Regions from separate parts of the Micromonospora soli genome, predicted to be linked through region 2. Evidence: riboswitches for the same ligand, from Rfam matches in the RefSeq annotation. Region 2 holds a riboswitch; each other region holds the start of a gene.
What was found. Region 2 has a riboswitch for cyclic di-AMP ahead of Q2K19_RS05225 (C40 family peptidase). Riboswitches for the same ligand answer to the same signal wherever they lie in the genome.
Positions count from the first base shown of each region.

Region 1: linked by a shared signal. The riboswitch ahead of Q2K19_RS18775 (coiled-coil domain-containing protein) and the one ahead of Q2K19_RS05225 (C40 family peptidase) in region 2 are both predicted to bind cyclic di-AMP.
Region 3: linked by a shared signal. The riboswitch ahead of Q2K19_RS08435 (coiled-coil domain-containing protein) and the one ahead of Q2K19_RS05225 (C40 family peptidase) in region 2 are both predicted to bind cyclic di-AMP.
Region 4: linked by a shared signal. The riboswitch ahead of Q2K19_RS00920 (C39 family peptidase) and the one ahead of Q2K19_RS05225 (C40 family peptidase) in region 2 are both predicted to bind cyclic di-AMP.

Region 1 covers NZ_CP130427.1:3,907,448-3,911,630, forward strand. The annotation lists gene Q2K19_RS18760 (STAS domain-containing protein) at 1-115, shown strand, start outside; gene Q2K19_RS18765 (SRPBCC family protein) at 229-681, shown strand; gene Q2K19_RS18770 (hypothetical protein) at 683-1,195, opposite strand; gene Q2K19_RS18775 (coiled-coil domain-containing protein) at 1,306-2,370, opposite strand; cyclic di-AMP (ydaO/yuaA leader) riboswitch at 2,376-2,507, opposite strand; gene Q2K19_RS18780 (cation diffusion facilitator family transporter) at 2,651-3,565, opposite strand; gene Q2K19_RS18785 (HelD family protein) at 3,667-4,183, opposite strand, start outside.
Region 2 covers NZ_CP130427.1:1,104,652-1,108,834, forward strand. The annotation lists gene Q2K19_RS05220 (FtsX-like permease family protein) at 1-999, shown strand, start outside; cyclic di-AMP (ydaO/yuaA leader) riboswitch at 1,228-1,375, shown strand; gene Q2K19_RS05225 (C40 family peptidase) at 1,540-2,502, shown strand; gene Q2K19_RS05230 (oxidoreductase) at 2,519-3,382, opposite strand; gene Q2K19_RS05235 (choice-of-anchor J domain-containing protein) at 3,827-4,183, shown strand, end outside.
Region 3 covers NZ_CP130427.1:1,763,500-1,767,682, forward strand. The annotation lists gene Q2K19_RS08425 (DUF6153 family protein) at 1-168, opposite strand, end outside; gene Q2K19_RS08430 (YibE/F family protein) at 387-1,691, shown strand; cyclic di-AMP (ydaO/yuaA leader) riboswitch at 1,846-1,976, shown strand; gene Q2K19_RS08435 (coiled-coil domain-containing protein) at 1,981-3,003, shown strand; gene Q2K19_RS08440 (carbonic anhydrase) at 3,075-3,749, opposite strand; gene Q2K19_RS08445 (helix-turn-helix transcriptional regulator) at 3,966-4,183, shown strand, end outside.
Region 4 covers NZ_CP130427.1:196,098-200,280, reverse strand. The annotation lists gene Q2K19_RS00935 (acyltransferase family protein) at 1-595, shown strand, start outside; gene Q2K19_RS00930 (hypothetical protein) at 730-1,155, shown strand; gene Q2K19_RS00925 (hypothetical protein) at 1,308-2,093, shown strand; cyclic di-AMP (ydaO/yuaA leader) riboswitch at 2,381-2,522, shown strand; gene Q2K19_RS00920 (C39 family peptidase) at 2,722-3,570, shown strand; gene Q2K19_RS00915 (alpha/beta fold hydrolase) at 3,686-4,183, shown strand, end outside.

The DNA of each region.
Region 1 (4,183 bases), 2.8 Mb from region 2:
CGAGCCGAGCCGCTTCGTCCACCGGCAGCTCTGGGTGACCGGTCTGCTCGGCCTCTTCGGCGGGCCCGATCCCTACTTCGCCGACAGCGGCTCCGAGCTGCTGCCCGGCGCCTGACCGCCTCCCTCACCCCCTTCTGCGACCCCACCCGGCCGGGGACCTTCGACCGTTGCCAGCCAGGCCCGGGTACGGGACGATCGTCCGGACCGTCGACGGCGAGGGGGTACGGCTTGCTCAGCAGCGACAGCTTCAGCTACACGGTGCAGGCCCGCTGCACCCGGGCGGAGGCGCTCGCCCTGCTCGGTGACCTGAACCGGCAGGGCGAACTGCATCCGCTGATCGTCCGCGTCCGCGAGCTGCCGCCCCGCCCCGGCGCGCTGGCCAGCTACGCGATCACCGACCGGCTGGAGCTCGGCCCGCTGCACTTCCCGGTGACCTACCAGGCGGACGTGCTGGTCGCCACCGAGGACGAGGTGGTGACCGTGGCCCGGCAGCAGCCGGCCACCACCGTGCGCAACCACACCCGGCTGCGGGAGGAGGCGGACGGCGTGGTGCGGATCGACGTCGAGATCACCCTCTCCGCCCCGGCACCGCTGTTCGGCTACGCCTTCCGGCAGGCCCGGGCGGCGCACCTCGGGCTGGCCAGCCGGCTCGGCGCGACCCTGGAGGGGCGCCCGGCCTGAGTCAGGCCCGCCGGCCGGCCGGCACCGCCGGCCGGCCCGCCGGGGCGGCCGGGCGCCGCAGCCGCCCCCACGGCTTGTAGGTGGAGAGCACGGTGGCGACGATCAGCAGGGTGCTGGAGACCGCCGGCGGGATGACCAGGTCCAGCCGGTCCCGGGCGGTGAGGTCCGGCGCCAGGTCGCCGAGCCGGCGCACGGTCGGGGTGAGCAGCAGCAGGACCAGCCCGAGCATCACGGTGGTGAGCGCGAACTTCACCAGCACCCAGCGCCAGCGCAGCAGGCCCCACGGGGTGAGCAGCGCGCTGGCCAGCCCGACCAGCCAGACCGCCAGGCTCAGCGGGGCGAAGAGCCAGGTCACCAGCAGCCCGGCGGCCGGGTAGACCAGCTCGGGGTCGGCGCCGCGCAGCCCGGCGACGCCCAGGGTGAGCAGCACCAGGTCCGCGCCGAGCCAGCCGAGCGAGGTGATCAGGTGCAGGGTCAGCAGGGCCTTGCGTCCGGTGGGCGAGAGTCGGGTCATGCCACCGATGCTGGTCCGCCGCCGGCCCGGCGTCGTGGGGCGCGCGACGACATCCGGCGTACGTCGTGGGGCGTAGGGTGGCCCGCCGCGCGGGGCGGGCCACCCCCGCCTCAGTAGACCGACAGGTGCACGTGGTTGGTGTGGTCGCTGGACGGGTCGCCGTTGCCGCCGCTGTACGCCTTCCACCCGCTGCTCGGCAGCCAGATCTGCTTGTACCAGATCACGTAGAGCACGGCGAGGGCGTCGGCGTTGCGGATGAAGTACGCCGCCAGGTTGTTGCCGTACGTCTTGTCGCCGCCGGTGGCCACGCCGCCGAAGCCGTCCTTCTGCGCCGCGAAGTCGCAGGCCCGGCCCTTCGGGTGCTCGCCCGAGCCGCTGGGCCGGTAACAGGAGACGTACCGGGTGAACCCGGCCGCCTTGGCCTGTTGCAGGGCGTGCAGGGTGCGCGGGGTGATGCAGCCGTCGGCCGGCGTCGGGTCGTTCACGCTGCACGACTCCGGCGGCCAGGAGCCGTCGGCGTTGCGCGGGGCCGGTTCGGCGTTCGCCCGGGAGGTGCCCTGCACGCTGCCGCCGGCGCTGGCCGCCTTGTTGTTCGCCACTTCCAGGGCGTGCTCCGCCTGCTGCTTGCGCTTGGCCATCACCGCGACCTGCTTGCGCTGCTCCTGGATCTCGCCGGTCAGCGCGGCCCGGGTGCGGGTGGCCCGGTCCCGGGTGTCGATGAGGTCGCGCAGCGCCCGGTCCTCGTGCGCGGCGACCTGCTGGAGCGCGGCGGCGCGGTCCATGAAGCCCTCGGGGCTGCTGCTGCCGAGCAGCGCCGCGGCGGTGCCGAGCCGTCCGGTCCGGTACGCCACACCGGCGATCTCGCCGACCTTGGCGTCGCGCGTGCCCAGCTCGGAGTTGATGGTGGCGAGCTCGGCGGTGAGCTGCTTCTGCCGGCTCACCGAGCGGTTCAGCGCGGTCCGCGCCTCCAGCCAGCCCTTGCTGGCCGCGTCGAGCTGGGCGCGCAGGGCCGGGCTGCCGCCCTCGTCGTCGCCGGGGGCGGCGGCGAGCAGGCCGGTCGGGGTGGCCGCCGAGGCGGGGGAGACCGGCGCGGTCGCGACGCCGAGGGCGAGCGTCGCGACGAGCAGGGCCGCCAACCGGGCGGCCGTCCGTCGTACAGGTGCCACTGATGGCATTCAGGTGTCCTTCCGTCAACCGCCGACCGGGTTAGCTGACGGGTTCGGGACGGAAGATCCCTACCGCTGGCGCGGATGCACCCCAGGTACGTGGTTCCCCGGCTCGCCGTGCTGCGGCGATTAGGCGACGGCCACCGCAGGCGCCGGAGGGCGCCGCCCGGCGGAGGCCGCGATCGAGCCTACCGGCGGTGCCCCGACGCGGCCCGGGTGGCGGGGACGGACAGTCGGGCCAAAACCGGCATAGGACCACAATAGTCACTCGAATTTAAGATTGTCCTAATTACCACTCGACTGACCCGCACGCCCCCGGGGACGCTCCGGGTTCGATCTGCAACGTGGCGTGGTCGATCCGGAAGTCGTCGTGCAGGGCGGCCCGGGCGGCGGCCAGCACCTCGCCGACCTCCGCGCCGGGGCGCATGGTCAGGTGGGCCGAGGCCACCTCCATCCCGGAGGTGAGCGTCCAGACGTGCAGGTCGTGCACCTCGGCCACGCCGGGCACCGCGGCCAGCCGGTCGTGCACCGCGGTCACCTGGAGGTGCTCGGGGGCGGCCTGCACCAGGATCCGCACGGCGGCCCGGCCGAGCCGCCAGGTGCGCGGCAGGATGAACAACCCGATGGCGACCGCGACCAGCGGGTCCGCCCACCACCAGTCGGTGAGCGCGATGACCAGGGCGGCGCCGATCACGCCGAGCGAGCCCAGCAGGTCGCCGAGCACCTCCAGGTACGCCCCGCGCAGGTTGATGCTCTCCTGCGCCCCGGTGCGCAGCAGCGCGAACGCGGCGAGGTTGGCGAGCAGGCCGAGCACCGCGACGGCGAGCATCGGGCCGGCGAGGACCTCGGGCGGCTCGCCGAACCGGCGTACCGCCTCGACGAGCACGTAGACGGCGACCGCGCCGAGCAGCACCGCGTTGGCGAGCGCGGCCAGCACCTCCAGCCGGTAGAGCCCGAAGGTGCGCTGCGGGTCGGTGTCGGCTCGGCGGGTGGCGGTGATCGCGGCCAGGGCCATCCCGATCCCGAGCACGTCGGTGAACATGTGCCCGGCGTCGGAGAGCAGGGCCAGCGACCCGGTGCCGAACGCGGCCACCGCCTCGACCAGCATCAGGGCGGTGAGCAGCCCGAACGCGCCCCACAGCCGGCCCCGGTGGCGCTGCGCGGCATTGGCCACCGTGCCGCTGTGGTCATGACCTGCGCCCACGCCCACACCCTCTCGTTCCCCGCCCCGGCCGAGCTCAATCTATGCTCACATCGCTATGTATGCAACTAAAACGGCGGGTGCCACCGGGCCGCCGGCAGCCGTCAGGCGACCGGATCCAGCGTGGTCAGGCGCTGGGTGGCCCGGGAGAGCGCCACGTAGAGCGTCCGCACCCCCGAGCCCGGGTCGGCCCGGATCTCGGTCGGGGCCACCAGCACCACGCCGTCGTACTCCATGCCCTTGGCCTGGAGGCTGGTCACCACCTGGAGCCGCGTGCCGCCCAGGCCGCCCAGCCAGCCGGCCACCTCGTCCCGGCGCGGCACCGGCGTGATCACCCCCACCGTGCCCTCGACCTGCGCCAGCAGCGCGCGGGCCGCCGCCTCGGTGGCCGGGGCCAGCTCGGCGGCGGGCACGGTCAGCTCGACCGGATCCACGCCGGTGGAGCGCACCGCGGTGGGCAGCGGCAGGTCCGGGTAGAGCCGGCGGATCTCCGCCGCCGCCACCGCGAAGATCTCCGCCGAGTTCCGGTAGTTGGTGGTCAGCTCGTAGCGGTACCGGCGACGCCGCCCCAACGCCTGGTCCCGGGCCCGGGTCAGCTCCTCCGGGTCGCCCGTCCAGGCG
Region 2 (4,183 bases):
GCCGGGCTAGGCAATCTGGCCGAGGGCCAGCTCCTGGTCCGCATCGGCCGACCCAGCCCGGTGATCCCGGTACGGACCCCGGAGCAGCTGGCCAGCCTGCAGGCCCAGACCGACGCGATCGCCCGCAGCCTCGGCACGTTGACCGTGACCCCGCTCGACCGGGCGGTGGTCGCGGCGGATACCGAGCCGGGCCAGCCCGGAGGCCAGCCCGGCCATCCGGCCGTCGAGATCGGCACGCCGGTTGCCGACGGCCAGCAGATGTCGTCGTACCCCCTCTACGTGGCCACTCCGGAGCTGCTGCGGCGCTACCGGCTCGACGCCGCCGCGATCGCGGCCGACACCGAGGTGCTCACTGTCCGCACCGGTGCGCTCGAACTGGTGAACATCCCCGAACGCCGCGTCTACCCGAAGACCCAGGCCCTCCCGGACACCGGGCACTCCTCGATGCCGAATTCGCTGGTCACCGCGAGCATGATGGCCCACCACGGCTGGGAGCCCGCGCGGGTCGGCTGGCTCGTCGAGGCGGATCACCCGCTCACCCAGCGGGAGCTGACCGCCGTACAGAACCTCGCGGCGAGCGCCGGCCTGACCGTCGAGTCCCGCCACGAGCGGGCCTCGCTCACATCGCTGCGGACCGGGGCCGTCGCCGCCGGCGCGCTGCTCGCCCTCGGCATCCTGGCCATGACCGTCGGCCTCATCCGCGGCGAGGCGGCCGGCGACCTGCGCACGCTGACCGCGACGGGCGCCCCCAGGCGGGTACGGCGCACGCTCACCGCCACGACCGCCGGAGCGCTCGCGCTGCTCGGCGCCATCCTCGGCGTCGTTGGCGCGTACCTCGGGTTGGTCAGCGTCCTGCACCGCGACCTCGACGCGCTCACCGACCTACCGGTCGCGCACCTGGCCGCGACGACTGTCGGGCTACCGGTGCTCGCCGCAGCCGCCGGTTGGCTGCTCGCCGGGCGGGAACCGCAGTCGTTGGGCCGCCGTCGGCTGGACTAGTCGCCCGGATTCACATGCCGCTGATTTCTGAAAGACAACGCGGTCGATATTAGGAAGGGTTAAGAATTCGATTAGCGGAGTCTTAGGTGAACAGCATTTCCGGCACCCATTGTGCCCGCATGACCGCGCAGGGAATTGACATCAACGGCTCGTTGATTTCCTCGGGCCGTCCTCACTAATGTTGGTCAGCGTCCGTTCCGGATGTCGGTCTCCACCTGGAGTGCCCCGGGACGGCCACCGCCGAATCACCCGACGTCACCGGCGTCGCGGCGAGCCGGGGAACCACCGCAGTTTCGGGGTGAATCCGCATCCGCGGTAGGGCGCCTTCCACGCCCGAACCCGTCAGCTAACCCGGTAGGCGGTCGAGGCGGGCGCGCAGTGCTCGCCAGCCTCGAGTGGAAGGAGCCGCACCCGTTGCCACCCGTGCGCACCCGGCCCGCCGGACCGCGTCTGTTCACCCGAATCCTCGCCGTCGCGGCGGCCGCCATGGTGGCCGTCGGGCCGGCCGCGCCCGCCCACGCCGCCCCGTCGGCCGCGGACGTGCAGCAGCAGATCGAAACGGCGTTCGAAAAGCTCGAACCGGTCATCGAGCAGTACAACAAGGTCCGGACGGAACTGACCGCGAACGAGCGGAGATCGGCCGAACTCAGCCGACAGATCGAGCCACTGGGCAAGTCGGTGGAGACCAGCCGGACCCGGGTCCAGGAGATTGTGTCGGGGTACTACAAGCAGGCGCGGTCACTTTCCACAATGAACGCCCTGCTGTCTCGCAGTTCGCCGCCGACCGCGTTGGGAGATCAGCTCGCGCTCGTGAATCAGGTGGCAGATTCGGAGCAACGACAGATCACCCAGTTGTCCACCCAGCAGGCGGGCTACGACGCCGACAAGGAGAAGGTCGACGCGCTGATCGCGATCCAGCAGCGCCAGCAGGCCCAACTGGCGGCCCGCAAGAAGACCATCGACGCCGAGATCAAGCGGCTGGACGCGCTCCGCAAGCAGATCGCCGCAGCGGACGCGGCCAAGGCGGCCGCGGAGGCCGCGGCGGCCAGAGCCGCAGCCGCCGCGCAGTCGGCCGCCACGTCGAGCAGCACCTCCCCCATAACGGGGACCAGTCCGCTGTTCATCGGCGGGAAGTGTCCCGCCGTCCCCATCACCGGCAGCGGCGGCGTCGCGGCGAAGACGGCGTGCAAGCAGATCGGCAAACCGTACGTGTGGGCGGCCAACGGCCCGGACTCGTTCGACTGCTCCGGCCTGACCCAGTACGCGTGGGCCGCCGCCGGGGTGCAGCTGGCGCATTACACCGGTGACCAGTGGACCTCGGGCGTGGCGGTGAGCAAAGCCAACCTTCGTACGGGTGACCTCGTCTTCTTCTACTCCGACCACCATCACATGGGCATCTACGTCGGCAGCGGCCTGATCGTCCACGCCCCGCACACCGGCGACGTGGTCCGCATGGCCCAGCTGGCCAACATGCCGTACAGCGGTGCTCGCCGCCCCGGCTGACCGGGGGTGGTGGCTCTCAGTCGATGTTGTTCAGTTCGGTCAGCGCGTCGTCGGGAAGGGCCAGCGCGGCGGCGGCGACGTTCTCGCGCAGGTGCGCGACGGACGAGGTGCCGGGGATGAGCAGGATGTTCGGGGAGCGATGCAGCAGCCACGCCAGCGCGACCGCCAGCGGGGTGGCGGCGAAGCGGGCGGCGACCGCGTTCAGCTCCTCGGACTGCAGCGGGGAGAAGCCGCCGAGCGGGAAGTAGGGCACGTAGGCGATGCCCAGGGTGGCGAGGGAGTCGATGAGGTCGTCGTCGTCCCGGTTGGCGATGTTGTAGAAGTTCTGCACGCACACGACCGGCGCGATCGACTGCGCCTCGGCAACCTGCTCGGCGTTGACGGTGCTGAGCCCGAGATGCTTGATCAGCCCCTGCTGCTGCAGCTCCGCGAGGACCGTGAACGGCTCGGCGATGGAGCCGGGGGTGGGGCGGTCGAACCCGCCGACGCGCAGGTTGACCACGTCGAGCACGTCGAGTCCGAGCCGATTCAGGTTGTCGTGCACGGCCTGGCGTAGCTGCTCCGGAGCGAGGGCCTGCGGCCAGTTGCCCTCGGCGTCCCGCAGCGCCCCGACCTTGGTCACGATGTGAAGATCGTCGGGATAGGGGTGCAGCGCCTCCTTGATGATCTCGTTGGTGACGTACGGGCCGTAGAAGTCGGCCGTGTCGATGTGGTTGATCCCCAGGTCGACGGCCTCGCGCAGCACGGCGACGGCAGCGGGGCGGTCGGCCGGTGGACCGAAGACGTGCGGGCCGGCCAGCTGCATCGCGCCGTAGCCCATCCGGGCGACCGGGAAATCCCCCAGGCTGAAAGTTCCGCCGAGACGTGGGGTCGAAGTCATGGGAATTCCTCTCCTCGTATCGCAAATCCGCGAGCTTCCCGCCGACGCGGCCACCAAACCCTGGCCGCATCGGCCGCTGATGACCTCACCAGCATCTCCCCCGGCCGCGGCCAGCGGTCGTCGAACACCACCAACTCCACCTCGTCCGGCTCGATTTCCCGGTGGTACGCCTGCGGACCGGATGACCGGAAGCTATCGACGGAGCCCGGCCGCGCGGTGCCCCGAAACCGCATCTGGCGGTATCGGCTCACCGGACGGGTGACGCCGGAACTAACCTCTTTGTGGACCGTGGCCTGAGGAATCCGGTCGCCGCGATGGTCGGCCGGAAAGCATGCGGTAGGCCCATTGCCAAAGGCAACCATTGCCGATACGAACGTAAATGTCGTGCCGGTGAATGGCGGCCCAGACCCCGTCAACCGGCTTCACCACACCCGAGGGGGGCTAATGGCACGCAGCCGCATCGCCGCAGCAGCAGCCATCGCACTCGTCCTACCGTTCCTGGGCGTCCTACCCGCGTCAGCCGCGGCGGCCGCCCCCACCCAGCCGGCCGCGAACAAGGATCGGCCCAGCGACGTCCGCGAGCTCACGCGCAAGGACTTCACGCTGGACGGCAAGCAGGTCAAGACGCCGGCCCGATACCAGCCGCGCGCGCAGGCGCGGGCGAGGGCCGCGGCGGCGGCGACTCCGCCGGTCGGCACCGTCCGGCAGTGGCTCGGGCTGGACGACTTCCAGGGCCGGTACTACCGCAAGAACTACACGCTTCGGGCCGTCGGCAACAACATCGAGGTGTGGGTCGCCAAC
Region 3 (4,183 bases), 660 kb from region 2:
CATGCCGACGACGAGCTCGACCGGGGCCGCGGACGGGTGACCGGCGGTGTGGTCGGCGGAGCCGTGCGCCCCGTGGCCGAGGGTGTGCATCGCGGTCAGCCCGACCAGCGTGCAGAGCAGCAGCAGGAGCCGGACCCACCGTCCGGTCACCGCCGCTCCCGCCGCCATGTCCCTCACGGTAGCGGGCGCGTCGGGGCAGCCCACGAGAACCGCCGAGGCCCGCACCGATGCCGCCCCGCGGCCCTCGGCCGGCTGCGACGCCCGGTCGGCCTGGCTACCATTCCGGGCGACGACCCCCGGCCTGCGCCTTCCCGCGGGCACCCGGGCCGGCCCACCCGACCGGCCCGGTGACACGTATCCCGCTGTGAATCGTTGGGAGACACGCCATGGGCGCCGACCACACCCGTCCCGCTCCGTCCGCCCCACCGGGCGTACGGCGAATCCTCGCCGCGACGGTGGTGCCGCTCTTCGTGGTCACGGTGATCGCCACGTTGGTGCTCTGGCCTCGCCACACCCAGGAGTCGGCGGGCAGCCCGGACGTGCCGCGCTACCACGGCACGGTGACCCGGGTGGTGACCGAGCCCTGCCCGCCGACGCCGGAGACGCCGTCGGGCGGGTCCACCGGGCCGTGCGGGACGGCCACCGTGGCGGTGGAGCAGGGCCCGGACGCCGGCCGCCCGACCGAGACGCCGGTCCCGTCCGGGCCGGGCGCACCCCGGGTCGAGGTCGGCGACAAGATCGTTCTCGTCGAGCTGGTGGACCCGGCCGACCCGACGGTGAAGAGCTATCAGATCGCCGAACACCAGCGCGGTACGCCGCTGGTCTGGCTGGCCGTGCTGTTCGCGGTCGCGATCGTGGCCTTCGGCCGCTGGCGCGGGCTGGCCGCGCTGGGCGGCCTGGCCGCCAGCTTCGCCGTCCTGCTCGGCTTCGTGCTGCCCGGGATCGGCGCCGGCCGGCCGCCGCTGCTGGTGGCGATCGTCGGGTCCGCGCTGATCATGTTCGTGGTGCTCTACCTCACCCACGGGATCACCGCCCAGACCTCGGTGGCGGTGCTCGGCACCCTGGGCAGCCTGGTGCTCACCGGGGTCCTCGGCACGCTGGCCACCGCCGCCACCCACCTGACCGGCTTCGGCAGCGAGGACGCCACCACGCTGTCGATGTTCCAGCGCGAGGTCGACCTGCACGGGCTGCTGCTGGCCGGCATCATCATCGGCTCGCTGGGCGTGCTGGACGACGTCACGGTCACCCAGGCCGCCACGGTCACCGAGCTGGCGCACGCCAACCCCGGGCTGTCCCGGGCGCAGCTCTACCGGGCCGCCACCCGGGTGGGCCGGGCGCACATCGCCTCCACGGTCAACACAATCGTGCTGGCGTACGCCGGCGCGTCGCTGCCGCTGCTGCTCCTGCTCGTCGCCGACGCCCGGCCGGTCAGCCAGATCCTCACCAGCGAGTTCATGGCCCAGGAGATCGTCCGTAGCGCGGTGGCCACGCTGGGCCTGATCGCCGCCGTGCCGCTGACCACCGGGCTGGCCGCGGTGGTGACCACCGCCGGACGGCGGGCCGCCGCGCCGGCCGACGGACCGCCCACGACGCCCCGCCCGACGGCGGCCCGGGAGGACGCCCTCGAGGCCCTGGGCGGGGCGCCGGCCGGCTGGCGCGGACCGGAGACGAGTACGGAGTCCGCATGGTGACACTCCGCAGCGTGACCGCCGATTTCAAACGCGACGCTGGTCACGCAGTGCCACGGCGAAATAGGGCTTCTGGTGGGCTTCCGGACGTAGATCCTCACCCGGACAGTCAGGTAACCTCGCTGCCGGTCACCGAATTAGGCGCGCAGCGGCGCCTGCGGTGCCACCGCCCAATCGCCCGAGGGCGAGCCGGGGAACCAGGTACCTGGGGTGAGTCCGCGCCAGCGGTAGGGGCCGCTTCCGTCCCGAACCCGTCAGCTAACCCGGTCGGCGGTCGACGGAAGGGAACACTGTGACGGCACCCCTGCGCCGCTGGGTGACACCCGTGCTGGCCGTGCTGGCCGCGTTCGCCATCGTCGCCGGCCCCGCCCCGGCGACGGCCGCGCCCAGCAGCCCCACCCCCTCGGGGCACGCCCCGGAGGACGACGAGGATCCCCTCATCACCGAGGCGATCGCCGACGCGAACCGGGGCTACATCCGGGCCAAGGCGCAGCTGGAGAAGTCGAAGAAGCGCCAGCTCCAGCTGGCCCTCGAGGTACGCGCCGCGCAGGCCCAGCTCGACGCCCTCAGCCCGCAGGTCTCCGCCATCGCGGCACAGTCCTACCGGACCGGCCGGATGGGTGCGATGACCATGCTGCTGGAGAGCCACTCCCCCGACTCGTTCGTCCGGCGGGCCGCCCTGCTCGACGAGCTGAACATGGTGAACGCGCAGAAGCTCGCCGAGGTCAACGCGGCCAAGAACCGGGCCGAGCAGGCCAAGATCGCCCTCGACGCCGAGGTCCGCGAGCAGCAGAAGCAGGCCAACACGATGGCCCGGGAGAAGGCCGAGACGGAGAAGGCGCTGAAGCTGGTCGGCGGCCTCGGCTTCACCGGCGGCCTGGTCTCGGCCACCTCGCCGGTGGCCCGGATCGGCCCCGGCCGTACCGCCGACGGCGACTGGAAGCCCGAGTCGTGCAGCGAGAACGACCCGACCACCTCGGGCTGCGTCACGCCGCGCACGCTGCACGCCTACAAGGAGGTCAAGCGGGCCGGCTTCAACCGCTTCGTGGGCTGCTACCGGCCCGGCGGGCCGTGGGAGCACCCGAAGGGCCGGGCCTGCGACTGGTCGTTGCAGAAGAGCGGCTTCTCCCCCTGGCACAACAACGACATGCGGATGTACGGCAACAACGTCGCCGCCTTCCTCATCCGCAATGCCGACCGGCTGGGCATCTACTACGTGATCTGGAACCGGCAGATCTGGTTCCCGGCCACCGGCTGGAAGTCCTACAGCGGGCCGTCCAACCACACCGACCACGTGCACATGTCGTTGCTCTGACCGGCGTACGCCGCAAGGGGCCGTCCCGCGACCAGGCGGGGCGGCCCCTTTCGCACGTCGGGGACGGAGGGTCAGCCGGAGACGGCCGAGGGCGCGGGGTCCACCGGCTCGGCCTGGGCGGGTGCCGTCGGCGTCCGGCCCGCGGGCACCTCGGCCACGGTCCGCACCTCACCGGCGCTGAGCCGGTACGACATGCCGACCACCGCGCACCGTCCGGCGGCCACCCGCTCGGCGAGCACGCCGGACCGGGCCAGCAGGGCCTCCACGGTCTGCGCGATGTGGATGTCGACGATCCCGTTGACGTCCTCGACGCCCTCGCGCGCCGCCCGGAGCAGGCTGGGTGCGACGGCGTCCACCAGCGCGCCGAGGTGCCCGGCCGGGGACGTGCCGGTGGTGACGGAATCCCGGGCGGCCTGCACCGCGCCGCACGAGTCGTGCCCGAGCACCACGACCAGGGGGGTGCCGAGCACGGTGACGGCATATTCGACGCTGCCGAGCACCTCGGGGCCGACGGTGTGGCCGGCGGTCCGTACCACGAAGAGGTCACCGAGCCCGCGGTCGAAGATGATCTCGGCGGCGAGGCGGGAGTCGGAGCAGCCGACCAGCACCGCGAAGGGCTGCTGGCCCTCGGCCACGGCGGCCCGGCGACCGGCGTCCTGGTTGGGATGGCGGGGGACGCCGGTGACGAAACGGTTGTTCCCGGCGTACAACTCGGCGAGCGCCTGCTCGGGAGTGGTGGGCGTCAATACAGTCACCTCGTCCTCGACCCAAACGACCTGGTCAACCCGGCCGGCGGCAGAGGCGGCCTCGCCGACCACCGTCACACGCAGCAGAAGGCGCGTCAAGGGATACGTGATACGCATTTCATACGTCCCGAGACCCTTGACCAACGGCCCGGCGCCCCCCGGAGGCCGGCTCGCGGGACCGGGCCAGAGCCGCCCGATACGCGAGTGGGCCATACCATGGCCACCATGGCGACGACAGCAGGCGCGAACGGGAGCGCCCGGAACTGGACGTTCCTCACCAACCACGGGCACGTGCTGCTGGCCATCGCCCGCAACCCCACCGCCCGGCTGCGCGACGTGGCCGACGAGGTGGGGGTGACCGAGCGGGCCGCCCAGGCGATCGTCGCCGACCTGGAGGCCGGCGGTTACCTCCGCCGCACCCGCGTCGGCCGGCG
Region 4 (4,183 bases), 910 kb from region 2:
GGTCCGGTCGCTGGAGTTCTGGATGGGCGTGGCCGCGGCCGAGCTGATGCGCCGGGGACGCTGGCGCGGGCCCGGGCTGACCGTGGCCAGCCTGCTCTTCGTCGCCACCTGGGTGGTCGCCGCGCAGTGGGTCCGCGCCGAGCTCTGGGCGGCCCTGCTCGCGGTGGCGTACCTGCTGGTGATCACCGCCGCCGCGGACGCCGACGTGCGCGGCCTACCCACGCCGTGGCGGTCCCGGCCGATGGTCTGGCTCGGTGAGGTGTCGTTCGCCTTCTACCTGGTGCACGTCCTGGTGATGCAGACCGTGCTGCGCCTCACCGGGCACTGGGGTGCGGGGCTGCCCGGCGGCTGGGGCCCGCTCGCGGTACTCGGCTTCCTGCTGGCCAACCTGCTGCTCGCCGCCGCCCTGCACCGCTGGGTGGAGACGCCGATGATGCGCCTGCTCGGGCCGCCGCGCCGGGCCCGCGTCCCGGCCGCCTCCGCCGCGCCGGCGCCCGCCGTGCCGGCCCCGCGGTCGGCCCCTGCCGGGCCGGTCGAGGCCCGCCCCACCCCGGGCCGGCCGGTCGCGTACGCCGGACGGCGCGACCCGGGCTGAGCCACGCCCGACCCGGCCGGCGCGCCGGGAACTCCCGTTCCGAACTCTGTCCACCCTGGTCGGTGCCCCGGTCCGAGCCCTGGCGACACGCCCGGGACGATGCGGCGCGCGGGTCTCGACGGTAGGTTTGGCACGTGCTTCCGATCGCGCTCACCTGTCCCCTGTGGTGGGTGGCGCGCTGGACGGCCCGCATGCTGGCCAGCCTGGCCGTGGTGGTCGCCTGCTCGCTCGGCGCGGCCACGTTGCCGGTCGGGGTGGCCGCGCAGGCCGCTGCCGCCCAGGCCGCTCCCGGCCCGGTCGACACCTGGACGGTCCGCGCCGGTTCCCCCGACCGCGCCCTCGGCTTCGTCCCCACCGGTTCGCCCGACACGGTGACCGGTGCCGCGGCGCGGGCCGGGGCGGCAACCGCCGACGTCGACCCGGGAACGGCGGCCGACCGGCCGGTCGTGCCGGCTCCGGCGGCACCGCGGCCGGCCGGGGTCGCCCCGCCGGAGCGATACCCCCTCCCGGTCGGGCTGGTGCCCGCGACCGTCGGCTCCCGGGCCCCGCCCGCCCGCTGACTTCGGGGCGGCCCGGCCCGCCCTCGCCGCACCACCGAACCTCACCCCCGCACGCGCCCGACGGCGGCCCGGCGGCGCCCGCCCCGGTTCGCGCCCCGCCCCGCCGGCCGTGCGGACCTCTCCGCCACGACGTTTCCCGTGAGGTGCCGACCATGGAGAAGACCGTTCTCCACCACTTCCTGACCGAGGTCCCCGAAGCCACCGCCATCTGGTCCGCCCTGCTCCTGCTCGCCCTCGGGCTGCTCGCCGCGCTGGTCGCCCGACCGGAGCGGGACGCCCCGCCCGACCCGGCCCCCGATCCGACCGCCGAGCGGGCGGCCCGCCTCGCCGACCTGTCCCGCTACGCCGACGAGGTGGCGGTGGCCGCCGACGGGGCCGCGCAGACCGCCCGGCGCCGGCGCGAGCAGTGGCTCGCCACCCAGGACGAGGCCGATCGGGCCTGGCGGGCGTACGACGAGGCCGACGGGGCCGCCCGCCGCGTCGCCGGCGCCGCCGCGCTGCCTCCGCCGCGGACGCCCCGGACACCCGCCGAGTACGCGGCCCGGGAGCGCTGGCTGCACCACGCCGCGATGGCGGCGCACTGGCGGGGCGAGTTGACCGCCCGGCAGCTCGCCGACGTGCTGGCGCACCGCAACGGGTGGGACCCGCGCCGGCACCCGGCCGAGCAGGAGATCGTGCTGGCCCGGGCGGTACGCGACGGCCGGCGCGCCGGCTGGCGGGCCGCCGCCGAGCGGGAGCAGCGGGCCTGGCGGGACGCCGAACTGGCCGCCGAGGCGGCCCGCGCCCTGGCCGCCGAGGCGTACGCGGCCGCCGCGGCGCTGCGCCCCGGCCCCGCCCCGGCCCGCCCCGCCGAGCCGGCGACCCAGCCCCTCGCCCCGGTGCCGGCCGGCCCGCGGGCGGCGCCGACGGCGCGGTGGCGGCCGGCGCGCGTGGGCTGAATCGTTACCCGAATGCGGTGAGCCCGGTCACGGCCGGACGGAAACGGTCATCGGGATCAGGTCGGGCGATCGACCCCCGCAATTCCGGGTCGGTCGCCACCCGATGTCCGATTGTCGCCCGACGGTTCCGGGATAACTGGTCGTCCCATTGAGTAACGTCAGTGATCGACTGTTCCGGTCAGAGTAACGATGTTCGAGGTTTACGCAGGTGGGGGCGCTTGGCTTGCGGCGTACCCACCGGTAGTGTCGGCGCGTCCGGTGCGGTTTTCGATCGCAAGTGGCGACGCCGTGCCGACCCGCCTAATCGTGATCTCACGAACCGGGGACCCAGGGCAACACCGGGGTGAATCCGCGAGCCACGGCCCGCGGTAGGGCGTACTTCCCGCCCGAATCCGTCAGCTAACCCGGTAGGCGGCCACGGAAGGAGTTCCATTCCTCGTGCGAACCACCCCCCGACACTCCCCCCGCCTCCACGGCATCGCGGTGCCGGCGCTCGCCTGACCGGCGACTCCTGGCACCGTCCCCCAGCCCGGCCCGCCGGGCGCTCCCATCCCCGCGGCCACCCGCTCCCCGCAACGCGCGTGAACTCCTCCGCGTGTCGGGCCGGCGTGTGCCGCTCAGGCCCCCCGTGGAGGAACACGTGAAGCACCGAATGAAGCGTCAGCTGCGGCGTGTCGTGACCGAGCGCCCGGCCCGGATCGTCGCCGGCTCGGCCGCGGCGCTCGTGCTCGCCGGCGGCGTCGGCGCGGCGATCGCCGCCACCGACGGCAGCACCCCGGTCCGCCAGGAGAACGCGGCCGCCGTCGCCGAGCTGGCCCCGCGCCTCGGTGACGTCGCCACCCGCGGCGAGGCCCGGGTCGCCGCCCCGTCGCCGTCCGCCTCGCCGAGCGCGTCGCCGTCGGCGTCCGCGTCGGCCAGGGCCAAGGCCTCCGCCGACCCGGACACCACCCGCAAGGCGAAGCCGAAGCCGCCGTCGACCAAGGTCCTCGACTACACCTACGAGGCGCAGAACCAGTTCTGGAACTGCGGCCCGGCCGCGGTGCGCAACGCGCTCAGCGCGAGCGGCGTCGAGACCACCCAGGAAGCGATGGCGGTCCCGCTCGGCACCACCGAGAACGGCACCAACTCCGCCGAGGACACCACCCGGGGCCTGAACCAGATGGTCAAGGGCAACCCGTACAAGACCCACATGTTCGGCGGCTCGGCGAGCCCGGCGGAGATGGACCAGCTCCAGGCGGACGTGGTCAAGGCGATCACCGACGGTCGGGGCGTGGTGGTCAACGTGGCCGGCGACGCCACCGACACCGACGGCGGCTGGCACTCGTTCCCGGGCGGCCACTACATCGCCGTCATCGGCTACAAGAACGACGGCCGGACCGTGCGGATCGCCGACTCGGCGAACCCGGCGCTGCCCGAGTACTGGATCAGCACCATCGACCTGGCGAACTGGGCGGGCACCCGCGGCTACTCCGCCTGATCGCACCCTTCCCCGTCGGGCCCCGGCTTCCTGAGCCGGGGCCCGACGTCGTCTGTCGGACTCCCGCCGCTGCCGGTCTCGCGCGCCGTGTCCGCCGGGTGGCACACTGCGCCGTATGGGCGATGCGACAGGTATCCGCCATCTGCTGCTCCTCCACGGCATGGGAGCCACCGGCGAGGTGTGGCTGCCGTGGGCGCCGCTGCTGGAGCGCCGCTGGCCGGGGCGCTGGCTCGCCCCCGACCTCGCCGGCCACGGCTGGTCGCCGCCGCTGCCGGCGTACTCCTTCGAGGCCCTCGCGAGCCGGGTTGTGGCGAGCCTCGGTCCGGTGGCCGAGCGGCTCGGCCCCCGGGACCGCCTCGTCGTGCTCGGCCACTCGCTCGGCGGCGTGGTGGCGCTGGCCCTCGCCGCGCGGGCCCGGCGCCTACCGGTGGACGCGGTGGTCGGGCTCGGCATCAAGGCCGCCTGGTCCCCGGCCGAGCTGGACAAGGCCCGGGAGCTGGCCCAGCGGCCGGTGACCTGGTTCAGCAGCCGGGACGAGGCCGCCCGCCGCTACCTGCGGGTCGCCGGGCTGGCCGGGCTGTTCGCCCCGGACCACCCGGTGGTCGACGCGGGG